DNA from 4 places in the Isoptericola jiangsuensis genome. Region 4 is predicted to be linked to each of the others. Evidence: riboswitches for the same ligand, from Rfam matches in the RefSeq annotation. Region 4 holds a riboswitch; each other region holds the start of a gene.

Region 1 (3,745 bases), 2.8 Mb from region 4:
GCACGGTGCCCGCCGCCGCCTGCGCCAGCGTCTGCCCGACGACCCGCCAGGTGCGCTCCTGGGACAGCACCTCCGCGAAGCCCGACAGGTCCGGCGTCCGCCCGCCCGCGCCGTCGTCGACCAGGAAGCCCTGCCCCACCAGCGTCACCACCGGCCACGCGAAGAACACCCCGAGGAACAGCAACGGCAGGCCCGCCGCCAGGGCCCAGCCCAGCCACGCGCCCGCCCCCGGGCGGGGCAACCGCCCCGCCCGGGGGCTCCGGCTCAGACGGACCTCCATCGGACGACCCTGCGACTCAGCCGATGACCGCGGTCGTCCACTGCTGGATCCACTCGTCACGGTGCGCCGCGACGTCCGCCGGGGCGACGTCGAACGGCTCGTCCGCCTGCGGGGCGAACTGCGCCCACTCGGCCGGGAGCTCCACCGTCGCGTCCGCCGGGTACATGTACATGTTCGCCGGGACGTCCGCCTGGACGTCGGCGGACGCGAGGAAGTCCACCAGGGCCTTCGCGCCCTCCGGGTTGTCCGTCCCCGCGAGGACGCCCGCGAACTCGACCTGGCGGAAGCACGTGCCCAGCAGGGCGGCCGTCGTCGTCGCGTCCCCGTCCTCGGTCACCGTGAACGCCGGCGACGTCGCGTACGACAGCACGACCGGACGCTGCCCGCCCTCGCCCGCACCCGAGAAGTCGACGTAGTAGGCGTCCGACCAGCCTTCGGTCACCTTCAGGCCGTTGGCCCCCAGGTCCGTCCAGTACTGCTCGAAGCCGTCCTCCCCGAACGCCGCGACGGTCGCCAGGAGCATCGCGAAGCCGGGCGACGACGTCGCCGGGTTCGCCACGACCGTCAGGTCGCGGTAGGCCGGGTCGAGCAGGTCCTCGAACGTCGACGGCGGTTCCACGCCCTCCGCGTCGAACCACGCGGTGTCCACGTTGAGGCACACGTCGCCCTGGTCGATCGGCGTCAGCCCCTCCAGCCCCTCGCCGACCAGCGCCGTCACCGACGGGTCGAGGTCGGCCGGCGTGTACGGCTCGAACACGCCCGCCTCGACCGCACGGGACGCGAACGTGTTGTCGACGCCGAACACGACGTCGCCGAGCGGCGAGTCCGCGGTCAGCACGAGCTGGTTGACGAGCGTGCCCGCATCGCCGGCCGCCACCTGCTCGACCTCCAGGCCCGTCTCCTGCTCGAACGACTCCAGCAGGCCGTCGCTGAGCGCGAACGAGTCGTGCGTGACCAGCGTGACCGTGCCGGAGAGCGGCGCGTCCCCCGTCGGGCTCGACGACGTCGTCCCGGCCGGGGCGTCGTCCCCCGAGCAGGCGGCGAGCAGCGGCAGCAGCCCCACGGCGGCGGCGGCCGTGACGGCGCGGCGGTGACGGATGTTCATGTGTCCTCCTCAGACGTGCGGGAGGGGGTCCGTCGCCCGCCGGTCCGACGGACGACGGGTTCGAGAAGCCCGACTTCCTCCACCGGTGCTAACCGGATCAGGTTCGAGGGTCTGCGGTGGTCCGCACTCTCAGCGCCGCACGGCGCTCCCCTGTCGTTCCCTGAGAGCCTACCGCCCGCGCACGCTACGGTGGACCGGTCCGGCGGGACCGCCGCCGGACGACGTCGACCGAAGGAGAACCGTGGACCTCGATCACAACGAACCGTCCCTCGCGCTCAAGGTCGGGACGGTCGCGGCGACGTTCGCCGCCGGCTGGGTCGCGCAGAAGCTGATCAAGTTCGTGTGGGAGAAGGCCACGGGCAACGACGCGCCCATCGACCTCGACGCGGACGACATCCCCGTCGTCCAGGCGATCACGTTCGCCGCCGTCACCGGTGGCGTCGCCGTCCTCGCGCGCCGCCTCGCCCGCCAGGGCGTCGCCAAGGCCGTCGACCGTCGGGCGCAGAAGGTCTCGGTCGTCTGACCGCCGACGGGCCGGGGCCCGATGGTCAGGCGTCGTGCAGGCGACGCCGGGCCAGCTGGGCCTCGTGCCCCCGGGGTCGGTCGACCGCGTGCACCGTCGCCAGGGCGCTCTCGAGGCGCTCGGCCGGGTCCCCGGACGAGTGCTGCAGCGCCACCACCACCTGGGACGCCGCGACCTGCAACGGAACCCCGGCGCGTGCCGCGGCCTCGCCGAGCAGGTCGGCGGCGTCGGCCTCCGCCAGCCCGCGCGTCACCATGATCGCGCCCTTGACCTGCTCGACCGCCGCGGCCGAGACCAGGGCGCGGCCCACGGCCCGCTGCGCCTCCCGGTCGAGTGCCTCCCGTGTCACCGGGCTGACGTCCAGCACGTAGCCCACGACCTGCACGATCGTGCCGTCGTCCTCGTGCCTTCCCTGCCCGGTGACGACGACGGACCGGGACCTGCCGTGCGGGTCCACGATGCGGTGCGCGCTCGCGAAGGGGCGCCCGGCGTGCAGTGCGACCGCGGCGGTGCGGGACAGGCGGGACCTGTCGTCCGGGTGGGTGCGGGCGAGGATCACGTCGATGCTGGGTTCGATCTCCCCGGGTTCGTGACCGTGCAGCCGGTACGTCTCGTCCGACCACCACGTGTGCCCCGTGGCGACGTCGACGTGGTAGCGCCCGACGACGAGCTGTGTCCCCGTCGCCAGCGCCTCGGCGATGTCGCTCGTGCCGTTGCGGGACGTCCTGCGGGACGGCGGAGCGCCCATGGTCACCCACCCCCTGCTTCCCGCGGCCGCCCCTGGCCGCAGCCGGTTGCGGCCCACCGTACTCCGGTGCGCCCGGAGCGCCACCGGAGAGCCGGGGACCGCCCTGTCGGCGGTCCCCGGCTCGTCCCGGCCCGTTGCTGTCAGTGACGGGCGGCACCCGTGGCGGCCGGCGTGGTCGGCTCGGCCGGTCCCTCGACGACGGCCGCCTCCGCGGCGGCCTCCCGGCGCTGCACCAGGTGGGCGTTGATCGACCAGGCGACGGCCGCGGCCCAGACCGCCGCGATCGCCCAGAGCGCCGTCGACACCCAGACGTCGGCGACGTCGAACGCGAGCAGCAGGGTGCGGGTGTTCGTCAGGACGATGAGGCCGCCCACGGCCGACCCGAGGACGCGCGGCGGGACGATGCGCACCAGGTAGGCGGCGATCGGTGCGGCGATGAGACCACCCAGGAGCAGCGCCACGACCCACTGCGTGTCGATGCCGGCGGTGCCCAGCCCCACGAAGAAGCCGAGGCTCGCCGCGACCGCGACGAAGAACTCGCTGGTGTCGATCGAGCCGATGACCTTGCGGGGCTCCATGCGGCCGCTCGCGAGGATCGCCGGGGTGCCGACCGGCCCCCAGCCACCGCCGCCGGTGGCGTCGACGAAGCCGGCCACGAGGCCCAGCGGGGCCAGGAACCGCTTGCGCAGCGGGGTCCCGATCCGGTCGGTGCGCAGCCCGCGGAACGTGAAGCGCAGCAGCACGTACAGGCCGAGGGCGAGCAGGATGATCGAGATGAGGGGCTTGGCCAGGTCGACGGCGAGCCAGGACAGGAAGGTGGCGCCGATGAACGCGCCGACCGCGCCGGGGACGCCGATGCGGGCGACGACCTTCCAGTCGACGTTGCCGAACTTCCAGTGGGACAGGCCCGAGGCGAGCGTGGTGCCCACCTCGGCGAGGTGCACGGTGGCCGACGCCGCCGCGGGGTTGGTGCCGATGGCCAGGAGGAGCGTCGTCGACGTCACCCCGTACGCCATGCCGAGGCTCCCGTCGACGAGCTGTGCGCCCAGGCCGACGAGGGCGATCAGGATGAGAGTCTTCATCACTGCT
Region 2 (3,745 bases), 130 kb from region 4:
GCTCACGCCCCACCGCGCGGACCTCGTCCTTGAACAGGGTGCGCAGCGGCTCGACGAGCTCGAACTGGAGGTCGTCGGGCAGGCCGCCCACGTTGTGGTGGCTCTTGATGTTGGCCGCGCCCTCGCCGCCGCCGGACTCGACGACGTCCGGGTACAGGGTGCCCTGGACGAGGAACTTGACCTCCTCGCCGTGCGCGCCGGCGTCGGCGACGATGTCGCGCTGGGCGTCCTCGAACACGCGGATGAACTCGCGGCCGATGATCTTGCGCTTCGTCTCCGGGTCGGAGTGCCCGGCGAGGGCGGCGAGGAACCGCTCCTTCTCGTCGCGGATGACGAGGTTGACACCGGTGGAGGCGACGAAGTCGCGCTCGATCTGCTCGACCTCGCCCGCCCGCATGAGGCCGTGGTCGACGTGCACGCAGGTCAGCTGCGAGCCGACGGCGCGCTGGACGAGCGCGGCCGCGACGGCCGAGTCGACGCCGCCGGACAGCGCGCAGATGACGCGGGAGTCGCCCACCTGGGCGCGGATCGCGGCCACCTGGTCGGCGATGACGTTGCCGGGCGTCCAGTCGGGCGCCAGGCCGGCGCCCTCGTAGAGGAAGTGCTCCAGCACGGCCTGGCCGTGCGCCGAGTGCTTGACCTCCGGGTGCCACTGCACGCCGTAGAGGCGGCGGGAACCGTCCTCGAACGCGGCGACGGGCGAGCCGGGCGAGGTGGCGAGCACCTCGAAGCCCGCGGGCGCCTCGTGCACGGCGTCGCCGTGGCTCATCCACGTGGTCTGGTGCTCGGGGGTGCCGGCCAGCAGCACGCCGGCGGAGCACACCTCGACCTCGGTGCCGCCGTACTCGCGGGCACCGGTCTGGGCGACCGTGCCGCCGAGCGCCGCCGCCATCGCCTGGAACCCGTAGCAGATGCCGAGGACGGGCACGCCCGCCTCGAACAGCGCCGGGTCGACGAACGGCGCGCCCGTGGCGTACACCGACGACGGCCCTCCGGACAGGATGATCGCGGCCGGGTCCTTGGCCAGCATCTGCTCCGTCGTGAACGTGTGCGGCACGATCTCGGAGTAGACCTTGGCCTCGCGCACGCGGCGGGCGATGAGCTGGGCGTACTGGGCGCCGAAGTCGACGACGAGAACAGGCCGGGGCGTGATCGGGTCGCTGTCGGGGGTGGTGGCGGGAGACGTCACCGGACCAGGATAGTCGCCCGCGCGCACGCCTCCGGCCGGTCCCGGCGTCGGTTCGGTCATACCCGCGGGCCCGCCGGTCGGGCCGCCCGTGGCGCGACGGCGGCGGTCGGGGCGCCGGGGCGACGTCAGCCGGCGAGGCGGTCGCGCAGCTCGCGCGCCGCCCGCTCGGGATCCGCGGCCCGCGTGATCGCCCGCACCACCACGACGCGCGTCGCCCCGGCGTCGAGCACGGCGTCCAGGCGCTCGGCGTCGATCCCGCCGATCGCGAACCAGGGTGTCGCCGGGTCCGAGGCGGCGACGGCGCGCAGCAGGTCGAGCCCGACGGCGTCCCGGCCCGGCTTGGTCGGGGTGGCCCACAGCGGCCCCACGCAGAAGTAGTCGACGCCCGGGTCGGCGTCCGCGGCGGCGGCCTGCGCGGCCGAGTGCGTGGACCGGCCCAGCACGGGGTCCGGGCCGAGCAGCGTGCGCACGGCGTACGTCGGCAGGTCCCCCTGCCCCATGTGGACCACGGGGGCGCCGGTCAGCCCGGCGACGTCGGCCCGGTCGTTGACCGCCCACAGCGCGCCGTGCTCCGCCGCGACCCGGGCGACGACCTCCTGCAGCTCCAGCTCGCGGGCCACGTCCAACGACTTGTCGCGCAGCTGCACCACGTCCACCCCGCCGGCGAGCACGGCGTGCAGGAAGTCCTCGAGGTCGCCGCGCTCCTCACGGGCGTCCGTGCACAGGTAGAGGCGGGCGGCGGCCAGGCGGGTGCGGGCGTCGACGGCGGTCACGAGCCGCGAGCCTAGCGTCGTCCGCGGCGCGGGCCACCGGCCGCCGCCCCGGCACCGTCGACGTCCGCCCACGTCACCGGGCCCGACGCGGGCCGGTAGGGTGGGCCGAGCACGGGAGCCCTGCGCAGGGCTGAGAGGGCGCGTGGGCGCCGACCGTCGAACCTGATCTGGGTCATGCCAGCGAAGGGAGCACCTCATGCAACGCGACCTCGTCGTGGTCGGGGGCGGGATCATCGGTCTCGCCGCGGCCTGGCGCGCCCTCGAGGCGGGGCTCGCCGTCACGGTCCTCGACCCCGTCCCGGGCGACGGCGCCACCCACGCGGCCGCCGGGATGCTCGCCCCCGCCACCGAGGCGGAGTTCGCCGAGAGCGCCGCGCTGCACCTGCACCTCGCCGGGGCGTCGCACTGGCTGCGGTTCGCCGCCGACCTCGAGGCCTCCACCGGCATCGGCGTCGGGCTGCGGGAGTCCGGCACCCTCACCCTGGCGTACGACGCGGCCGACGCCGCCCTGCTGCGCCGCGTCGTCGACCTGCACGCCCGTCACCAGGTCACCTCGCACGAGCTCACCGTGGCCGAGGCCCGTCGCCACGAGCCCCTGCTCGGGCAGCGCCTCGCCGCCGCCGCATGGGTGCCCGGCGACCACGCCGTCGACCCGCGGGCCACGCACCGGGCGCTGTGCGCCGCCGTCGAGCAGCACCCTGCCGGCGAGCTCGTGCACCGCTCCGCCGTGCACCTCGAGCAGGAGCCCGGCGGACGTGTCGTCGGCGTCGTCGACGACGCCGGGCACCGCCACCGCGCCGGCACCACCCTCGTCGCCGCGGGCTGGGCGTCCGCGCCCCTGCTCGCCGGGGTCCGCGGCGTCAGCCTGCCCGTGCGTCCCGTCAAGGGGCAGACCCTGCGGCTGCAGGCCGACCCCATGCTCGCCCCGACGCACGTCGTGCGGGGTCTCGTGCAGGGCCGCCCCGTGTACGTCGTGGCCCGCACCACCGCGTCCGACGGGCCGTGGACCGGGCACAGCGAGCTCGTCATCGGCGCCACCTCCCTGGAACGCCCCGACGACCGCCGCGCCGACGCCGGCGGCGTGTACGCGCTGCTGCGCGACGCCCGGGTGCTGCTGCCCTCGATCGACGAGGCCGCGCTGGTCGAGGTGACGCCCCGCGCCCGCCCCACCACGCCCGACCACCTGCCCGCCGTCGGCCCCACCGACGTCCCCGGCCTGCACCTCGCCACCGGCCACTACCGCAACGGCATCCTCATGGCGCCGCTGACCGCCGACGTCGTCGTCGCGGGCCTCACCGGCACCTGGTTCGACGTGGGTCGCACCGCCGCCGACCCCGCCGCGACCGTCGCCGCGCTGCGCGCCTGCGACCCCCGCCGCTTCACCCGCCAGGACACCGACCCCCGCACCCCCGACGGAGCCCGCCCATGACCGCCCCCGCCAGCACCAGCGCGCTCGTCAACGGCGCCCCGTTCGACCTCGAGGGCCACGACGCCGTCCCCGTCGCGGACGTCGTCGCGCGCCTGCTGCCCGGCCACGTGGTCGACGGCGTCCCGCGCGGCGTCGCCGTCGCCGTCGACGACGTCGTGGTGCCGCGCGGGGCGTGGGACCGCACGACGGTGCGCGCCGGGGACCGGGTCGAGATCGTCACCGCCGTCCAGGGCGGCTGAAGGAGGAACCATGAGCGAGACCGTCACCCCCACGACCGTGCAGGACCCGCTGGTCGTCGCCGGCACCGAGATCGGCTCCCGGCTCGTCATGGGCACGGGCGGCGCCGCGAACCTG
Region 3 (3,745 bases), 1.1 Mb from region 4:
CATCGAGTTCGCGCTGCTGGGCGCCCGCCGGCACCGGCTGGAGGAGGCCGCGCCGACCAGCCGGGGAGCGCGCGCCGCCCTGCGGTCCACCCATGAGCTGACGACCATGCTCGCCGGGGCGCAGCTCGGCATCACCGTGTGCACGTTCGCGCTCGGCGCCGTCACCAAGCCGGCGGTCGACGCGTGGCTCACCCCCGTGCTGACGGCCACCGGCCTGCCCGCCTGGCTCGCCGACGTGCTCGCCTTCGCCCTCGCGCTGCTGGCGGTCACGTTCCTGCACCTCGTGGTCGGCGAGATGGCGCCCAAGTCGTGGGCCATCGCCCACCCGGAACGCGCCGCCGTGCTCGTCGCCCCCGTGGCGCGCTGGTACGTGTGGCCGTTCCGCCCGGTGCTCGCCTTCGCCAACGCCGTCGCGAACCGGCTCGTCCGACGCGTCGGGGTGGAGCCGGTCGAGAGCGCCGCGGTCGGCGGTCACGACGCCGCGACGATCCGGCACCTCGTCGAGCACTCGGCACGGGTCGGCGTGCTGGACGCCAGCGTGCGCTCGCCGCTGGCCGGGGCGATCGACCTCACCACCCGCACCGTCGGGTCGTTCCTGCGGCCCGGGAGCCGCCCGACCGCGGTCGCGCGGACGGCGACGGTCGCCGACGTGCAGGCGGCCGCGCGCGCGAGCGGGCACCTGCGGATCCTGGTGCAGTCCGGCGACCCCGGCCGGCCCGACGTCGTGCACGTGCGCGACACGCTCCTGGAGCCGCCGGCGCGCGCCGCGGCCGACCTCGCCCGGCCCGTCCACGTCGTCACGTCGCACGACCCGGTCCACGAGGCGCTCGCGGGCATGCGTCGCGTGAGCGAACAGCTGGCCGTCGTGGTCGACGACGGGGTGGTCGTCGGCGTGGTCACCCTCCACGACGTCCTCGGCCGGGTGGTCCCGCGACCCGCGTGACGCGGGCGCCGAGCGGTGCGGTGGCGACGGGGGCGGACGACCGGCGGGTCGCCCGCCCCCGTCGCGCTACGGTGGCGCCACGACACGGGGTGCGCCCACGGCGCTGAGATCACACCCGTCGAACCTGAGGCAGCTCGCACTGACGGAGGGATGTCGCCCATGACCCACCTGCCCCTGCCCGCCCCGCCCGTGCCGCGCGTCCTGGCGGTGGCCGGGTCCGACCCGTCCGGCGGCGCCGGGATCCAGGCCGACCTGAAGTCGATCGCCGCCGCCGGCGGGTACGGCATGGCCGCGGTCACCGCGCTGACCGCGCAGAGCACCCGCGGGGTGACCGGCGTGCACGTGCCACCGCCCGACTTCCTCGCCCTGCAGCTGTCCACCCTGACGGCGGACGTGACGCTCGACGCCGTGAAGATCGGCATGCTGGCCACCGCGGACGTCGCCGGCGTGGTGGCGACGTGGCTGGCCGACCAGCACGGCGCCCGGCCGCCCGTGGTGCTCGACCCGGTCATGGTGGCGACGTCCGGGGACCGGCTCCTCGACGACGCGGCCGAGGGGGCCGTGCGGGACCTCCTGCGCCACGCCGACGTCGTCACGCCGAACCTTCCGGAGCTCGCGGCGCTGCTCGACGAGCCGGTCGCGGGGGACTGGGACGCCGCGCTCGACCAGGCGGCCACGCTCGCCGCCCGGCACGACGTCCTCGTGGTGGCCAAGGGCGGTCACCTGGGCGGCCCGCACGCGCCCGACGCGCTCGTGGACGCCGACGGCCCCCGGACGGAGCTCGTCGCGCCGCGTGTGCGCACGAGGGCCGGGCACGGTACGGGCTGCTCGCTGTCCAGCGGGCTGGTGACCCGGTACGTGTCGACGGGCGACTGGGGAGCGGCGCTCGCGGCCACGAAGGAGTGGCTGACGCTCGCGCTGCGGCACGGCGCGGACCTGCAGGTGGGGACGGGGCGCGGCCCGGTGGACCACTTCGCCCACCTGCGGGGCGTCGCGGTGCCGGCGGGCTGACCCGCGGGCCGCGCGTCAGTCGAACATGTCACCGATGTCGTCGAGGATGCCGCCCAGCACCATGCCGCCGAGCACGGCACCGAACGCGCCGGAGCCGCCGCGCGGGCCGTGGCCGCCCCACTGCTGACCGCCGGCGTGCTGGGCACCCCAGTGCTGACCGGCGTGCGTGCGGGCGATGTCGCGGTGCGCGAGCGTCGCCGCCTCGGCGGCGAGGGCGGCGGCACGTCGGGCGGCGTCCACCGCGCGCTCCGGGTCGGACACGGCGCGGGCCGCGGACAGCTCGCGCTGCGCCTCGGCGAGGCGGGTCCGGGCGTCGGGCCCGACGGGTGCCCGGTAGTCGTCGACGACGGCGCGCGCGGCGGACACCTGGCGCTCGGCGTCGTCGAGGGCCGGGGCGAGCTGGGCGGTGGCCCGGCGGCTGCGGTCCTCCGACTCGAGGCGGACGCGCACGGCGTCGTCGAGGGCGGTGTTGGCCTCGCGGACCCGGGTCAGCGCCGCCACCGGGTCCTGCGGCTCCCCGGGCGCCGGCAGGTCGTCGAGCGCGGCCTGGAGCGCCGTGGCGGCGGCCTCGACCTCGACGGCGCCGGCGCGCTGCGGGGCGGGCAGGGCGCGGGCCTGCGCGAGCTCGCTGCGGGACTCGGCGACCATCGCCCCGAGCGCGGCCTCGGCCGTCAGGGCGTCGGCCTCGAAGTCGCGCACGGCCTTGAGCAGCCCCTGGGCCCGCACGACCGACTCGTCGGCCGCGCGGGCGGTCGCGGCGGCCTGGGTGGGCTCGCCGTCGTCGAGCTTGCGGCGGGCTGCGGCCAGGCCGCGGCCGGCGAACTCCAGCAGGCGCTCCGCCTGGGCGGGGTTGTCGGCCACGGGCCGCAGCGCGGAGGGCGCGTAGCGCGCGGCGAGCTCGTCGAGGTCGGTCCGGGCCTCGGGCAGGGCGGCTCGGACCCGCTCGACGTCGGCGGCGATCCGGTCGAGCGCCGCCGGGGTCGACCGCGCGGTGCGGCGGCGGTCGGCCAGCCCGGACTCGAGCGCGTCGAGCACGGCCTCGGCGTCCTGGCACAGCCCGAGGATGCGGGCGGACCACTCACGGCGCTCGGCGTCGGTGTCGGGGACGTGGTCGTGCAGGAGCTGGTTGAGGTGGAACGCCTCGCCGACGTGCTCGCGGGCCCGACGGACGTGGCCGGCGAGGTCCGCGGTCGCCTCCGTGCCGAGCTCGGCCTCGGCGAACGCCAGCTCGTCCTCGGCGAGGCGGGCGCGCTCGTCGGCGCGCACCAGCGCGGACCCGGCCCGGACGCCGAGCCGGTCGAGCTCGGCGGCGGTGGCGGCGTCGCGCGTACGACGGCGGCGCACCGACCACGCCACCACGGCCACCAGGGCCGTCACCACCAGCACCGCACCCGTGACCAGTCCGACGATCGCTGCTCCACCCATGCCCGGCATCGTACGGGCATCCCCGGGGCCCCGGGCGCGCCGTCCCCGGGGGGTGCCGCCGGTGGCGACGGGAAGGTGGGCGCGCCGCCGGCCGGGGGTGCCCAGCATCGGTGTGCCGAGGCAATCGAGAGGGTTCGCGGTGCCACAATGGACATCGATGACCCCCACCCCGGACCCGGACGGTCCTGCCGTCGCCCGCCCCTCCGCCGCCCCCGCCGGCTCCGAGCTCAGCACCCTCGCCTCGCTCCGCCGCCTGCTGCCGTTCGTCCGCCCCGCGCTCCCGCGGCTGATCGGCGGCCTGGTGGCCGCCCTCGGCGCCAGCCTCGCGGCGCTCGCCATCCCGCGCGTCCTCCAGGCGCTCGTCGA
Region 4 (3,745 bases):
GCGTGCGCGGCCGGCGCAGCACGGCCGTCAGCTGCGGCAGCGTGCGGGTGGCGGCCAGCAGGACGAGGCAGAACAGCAGCGACCAGACGATGCGGTGGGCGATGATCTCCAGCGCCCCCGCCGGTTCCAGCAGCGGGAAGTAGAGGGGCATGGCGCCCCAGAGCAGGTAGGCGCTCAGACCGAGGGGGAGCCCCCAGCGGTCCGGGGCGGGAGGGGTCGTCACTCGCGCAGGATATGTCCGCGCGGGGACACCGACCCGGGTGCCGGCGAGAGGGCCGGGGGAGGGGGCCGGGGGCGCGCGAGCGGCACCGGACGGGGCGTGATCAGGGCCACGGCGGACCGATTTCCACCTGGGCGCCCGGTGCCGCTATGGTTGTCCACGCAAGGTCGTTCGCGGCCCTGCTAGGCAGGTTGCCCGAGCGGCCAAAGGGAGCTGACTGTAAATCAGCCGTCATCGACTTCGGGGGTTCGAATCCCTCACCTGCCACCGCACGGAACGGCTCGATCCGCGGTCGAGACGCTCCTTGCACCAGGAGAAGGTGTGACGCAGGACCGGATTTCTTCGGAAGCCCGGGAACGTGTAGAGTCTTCTCCGCTGCCCCGATAGCTCAGTCGGCAGAGCGTCTCCATGGTAAGGAGAAGGTCAAGGGTTCGATTCCCTTTCGGGGCTCTGTGATTCGACGCGGGGCCGTCCACCGGTACGACGGACGGACGGTCCCGCGTTTCGTCACGCGCGGCGGGGTAGCTCAGCTGGTCAGAGCGCACGACTCATAATCGTGAGGTCGCGGGTTCGAGCCCCGCCCTCGCTACCAAGCAAGACATTCGTCCGACGGCCGGCGTCGGACCGACATCATTCCTTGACGCACGTTGCGCCTTCCGGGGGCGCGAGAGGTGACACACCATGGCTGCCAAGAGCGCGGACGTCCGCCCGAAGATCACGCTCGCCTGCGTGGACTGCAAGGAGCGGAACTACATCACCAAGAAGAACCGCCGGAACAACCCGGACCGTCTCGAGCTGGCGAAGTTCTGCCCGCGCTGCGGCAAGCACACGTCGCACCGCGAGACCCGCTGACCTCCGGCACAGAGCACCCCGACGTCGTGGCGAACCCTGACTTCGCGGGCCGCGAGTACCCGGCCACCGCGCCGTACTCCGTCGGTCGCGAGAAGATCCGCGAGTTCGCCTCGGCCGTCGGAGCCGAGCACCCCGCGCACCACGACCTCGTGGCGGCGCGGGGTCTCGGCTATCCGGACCTCGTCGCGCCGCCGACCTTCGCCGTCGTCGTCGCGCAGCGCGCCGAGTCGCCCTACGTCTCGGACCCCGAGGCCGGCATCGACTTCTCCCGCGTGGTGCACGCCGACGAAGGCTTCACGCACCACCGGCCCATCGTCGCCGGTGACGAGCTCGTCACCGTGCTGCACGTCGACTCCGTCACCCAGCGCGCCGGCATCTCCATGGTGAGCACCCGCTGCGAGATCTTCGCGGCGGACGCCGACGCCGCCCCCGGGGAGCACGTCGCCACCGTGACGTCCAGCCTCGTCATCCGCGGCGAGGAGTCCTGATGAGCGACACCACCCGTCCCGCGCTGGCGGACCTCGCCGTCGGTGACGTCGTCGCGACCCGCACCGTCGAGCTCGAGCGCGCCACCCTCGTGCGCTACGCCGGCGCCAGCGGCGACTTCAACCCCATCCACTGGGACGAGTCCTTCGCCACCGAGGTCGGCCTGCCCGGCGTCATCGCGCACGGCATGTGCACCATGGGCACCGTCGTCGGCGTCGTCGTCGACTGGGTCGGCGACCCCGGCGCCGTCGTGCGCTACGGCACCCGCTTCACCAAGCCCGTGCCCGTCCCGGCGCGCGGCGCCGCGACCGTCGAGGTGAGCGCCGCCGTCGGCGCCCTCGACGCGGAGGCCGGCACGGCCCGCATCGACCTCACCGTCACCCACGACGGCGCGAAGGTCCTCGGACGCACCCAGGTCGTCGTCCGCCTCTCCTGACCCGCGCCGGTCACGACAGTCCCCGCGACTCAGCGCACCTCCCCGCGACTCAGCGCGGCTCCCCGCGACTCAGCGCGGCTCCCCGCGACTCAGCGCGGCTCCCCGCGACTCAGCGCGGCTCCCCGCGACTCAGCGCGGCTCCCCGCGACTCAGCGCAGTCTCCCGCGAGTCAGCGCAGTCTCCCGCGACTCAGCGCGGCTCCCCGCGACTCAGCGCAGTCTCCCGCGAGTCAGCGCAGTCTCCCGCGAGTCAGCGCGGCTTCCCGCGATCCGTGCGTCCGGGTCCTGGTCGCGGCCTCGTCGTGACCGTGCAGGTCACGGCTCCACCCCCCCGTGCTACGTTGTCGTGCGATCCCACGGGTGCCCTGGCAAGGGCTGAGATCGGACTGCTGCCGTCCGGACCGTCGAACCTGACCGGGTCATGCCGGCGTAGGAAGCAGGAGCACTCATGGAGCACGACGTCGTCCCCACCCGCACGCTCGCCCACGAGACGTGCGAGCACACCGGCATCAGGGTGCCGGTCACCGAGATCACCCTGGCGAACTCCCCGGACGGGACCCCCAACGCGCCGGTCCGGGTCTACCGCACCGACGGCCCCGGCGGGGACCCCGTCCGCGGCATCCCGGCCCTGCGCGAGGACTGGGTCGCCGCCCGCGGCGACACCGAGACGTACGAGGGGCGCACCCGCGACCTCGCCGACGACGGACGCGGCGCCCGCCGCCGCGGTGCCGCGTCCGCGGAGTGGCAGGGTGTCGCCCGCCCGCCCCGCCGCGCCACGGAGGGCCGCACCGTCACGCAGATGCACTACGCCCGACGCGGCGACATCACCCCCGAGATGCGGTTCGTCGCGCTGCGCGAGGGGGTCGACGTCGAGCTCGTGCGCAGCGAGGTGGCCGCCGGCCGCGCCATCATCCCCGTCAACGTCAACCACCCCGAGTCCGAGCCGATGATCATCGGCAAGGCGTTCACCGTGAAGGTCAACGCGAACATCGGGAACTCCGCGGTGCACTCCTCGATCGCCGAGGAGGTCGAGAAGCTCCAGTGGGCCACCCGGTGGGGCGCGGACACCGTCATGGACCTGTCCACCGGTGACGACATCCACACCACCCGCGAGTGGATCCTGCGCAACTCCCCTGTCCCCATCGGCACCGTGCCGATCTACCAGGCGCTCGAGAAGGTCGACGGCGACGCGTCCCGCCTCACCTGGGAGATCTACCGGGACACCGTCATCGAGCAGTGCGAGCAAGGCGTCGACTACATGACCGTCCACGCCGGCGTCCTGCTGCGGTACGTGCCCCTCACCGCGAACCGCGTCACCGGCATCGTGTCGCGCGGCGGCTCGATCATGGCCGGCTGGTGCCTCGCCCACCACCAGGAGAACTTCCTCTACACCCACTTCGACGAGCTCTGCGGGATCTTCGCCCGCTACGACGTCGCGTTCTCCCTCGGCGACGGCCTGCGCCCCGGCTCCATCGCCGACGCCAACGACGCCGCCCAGTTCGCCGAGCTCGACACCCTCGCCGAGCTGACGAAGCGCGCCTGGCGCCACGACGTCCAGGTCATGGTCGAAGGCCCCGGCCACGTCCCCTTCCACCTCGTGCGCGAGAACGTGGAACGTCAGCAGGAGCTCTGCGACGGCGCCCCGTTCTACACGCTCGGGCCGCTGGTCACGGACATCGCGCCCGCCTACGACCACATCACGTCCGCCATCGGCGCCACCGAGATCGCCCGCTACGGCACCGCGATGCTCTG

Evidence for each region. A riboswitch is a leader RNA that binds a small molecule or an ion and turns the genes downstream of it on or off. The one in region 4 is predicted to bind thiamine pyrophosphate.
Region 1: linked by a shared signal. The riboswitch ahead of ATJ88_RS16735 (thiamine ABC transporter substrate-binding protein) and the one ahead of thiC (phosphomethylpyrimidine synthase ThiC) in region 4 are both predicted to bind thiamine pyrophosphate.
Region 2: linked by a shared signal. The riboswitch ahead of thiO (glycine oxidase ThiO) and the one ahead of thiC (phosphomethylpyrimidine synthase ThiC) in region 4 are both predicted to bind thiamine pyrophosphate.
Region 3: linked by a shared signal. The riboswitch ahead of thiD (bifunctional hydroxymethylpyrimidine kinase/phosphomethylpyrimidine kinase) and the one ahead of thiC (phosphomethylpyrimidine synthase ThiC) in region 4 are both predicted to bind thiamine pyrophosphate.

The regions. Positions count from the first base shown of each region.
Region 1 covers NZ_PDJJ01000001.1:3,718,529-3,722,273, forward strand. The annotation lists gene ATJ88_RS16730 (ABC transporter permease) at 1-280, opposite strand, end outside; gene ATJ88_RS16735 (thiamine ABC transporter substrate-binding protein) at 297-1,385, opposite strand; TPP riboswitch at 1,443-1,547, opposite strand; gene ATJ88_RS16740 (DUF4235 domain-containing protein) at 1,627-1,908, shown strand; gene ATJ88_RS16745 (PAS domain-containing protein) at 1,934-2,656, opposite strand; gene ATJ88_RS16750 (sulfite exporter TauE/SafE family protein) at 2,797-3,738, opposite strand.
Region 2 covers NZ_PDJJ01000001.1:1,021,161-1,024,905, reverse strand. The annotation lists gene guaA (glutamine-hydrolyzing GMP synthase) at 1-1,189, opposite strand, end outside; gene thiE (thiamine phosphate synthase) at 1,315-1,962, opposite strand; TPP riboswitch at 2,064-2,168, shown strand; gene thiO (glycine oxidase ThiO) at 2,159-3,391, shown strand; gene thiS (sulfur carrier protein ThiS) at 3,388-3,630, shown strand; gene ATJ88_RS04675 (thiazole synthase) at 3,641-3,745, shown strand, end outside.
Region 3 covers NZ_PDJJ01000001.1:2,041,158-2,044,902, forward strand. The annotation lists gene ATJ88_RS09225 (CNNM domain-containing protein) at 1-943, shown strand, start outside; TPP riboswitch at 1,019-1,111, shown strand; gene thiD (bifunctional hydroxymethylpyrimidine kinase/phosphomethylpyrimidine kinase) at 1,103-1,954, shown strand; gene ATJ88_RS09235 (hypothetical protein) at 1,970-3,379, opposite strand; gene ATJ88_RS09240 (ABC transporter ATP-binding protein) at 3,537-3,745, shown strand, end outside.
Region 4 covers NZ_PDJJ01000001.1:894,750-898,494, forward strand. The annotation lists gene rarD (EamA family transporter RarD) at 1-223, opposite strand, end outside; tRNA gene ATJ88_RS04025 (tRNA-Tyr) at 406-487, shown strand; tRNA gene ATJ88_RS04030 (tRNA-Thr) at 598-670, shown strand; tRNA gene ATJ88_RS04035 (tRNA-Met) at 736-812, shown strand; gene rpmG (50S ribosomal protein L33) at 902-1,072, shown strand; gene ATJ88_RS04045 (FAS1-like dehydratase domain-containing protein) at 1,099-1,560, shown strand; gene ATJ88_RS04050 (MaoC/PaaZ C-terminal domain-containing protein) at 1,560-1,994, shown strand; TPP riboswitch at 2,342-2,446, shown strand; gene thiC (phosphomethylpyrimidine synthase ThiC) at 2,442-3,745, shown strand, end outside.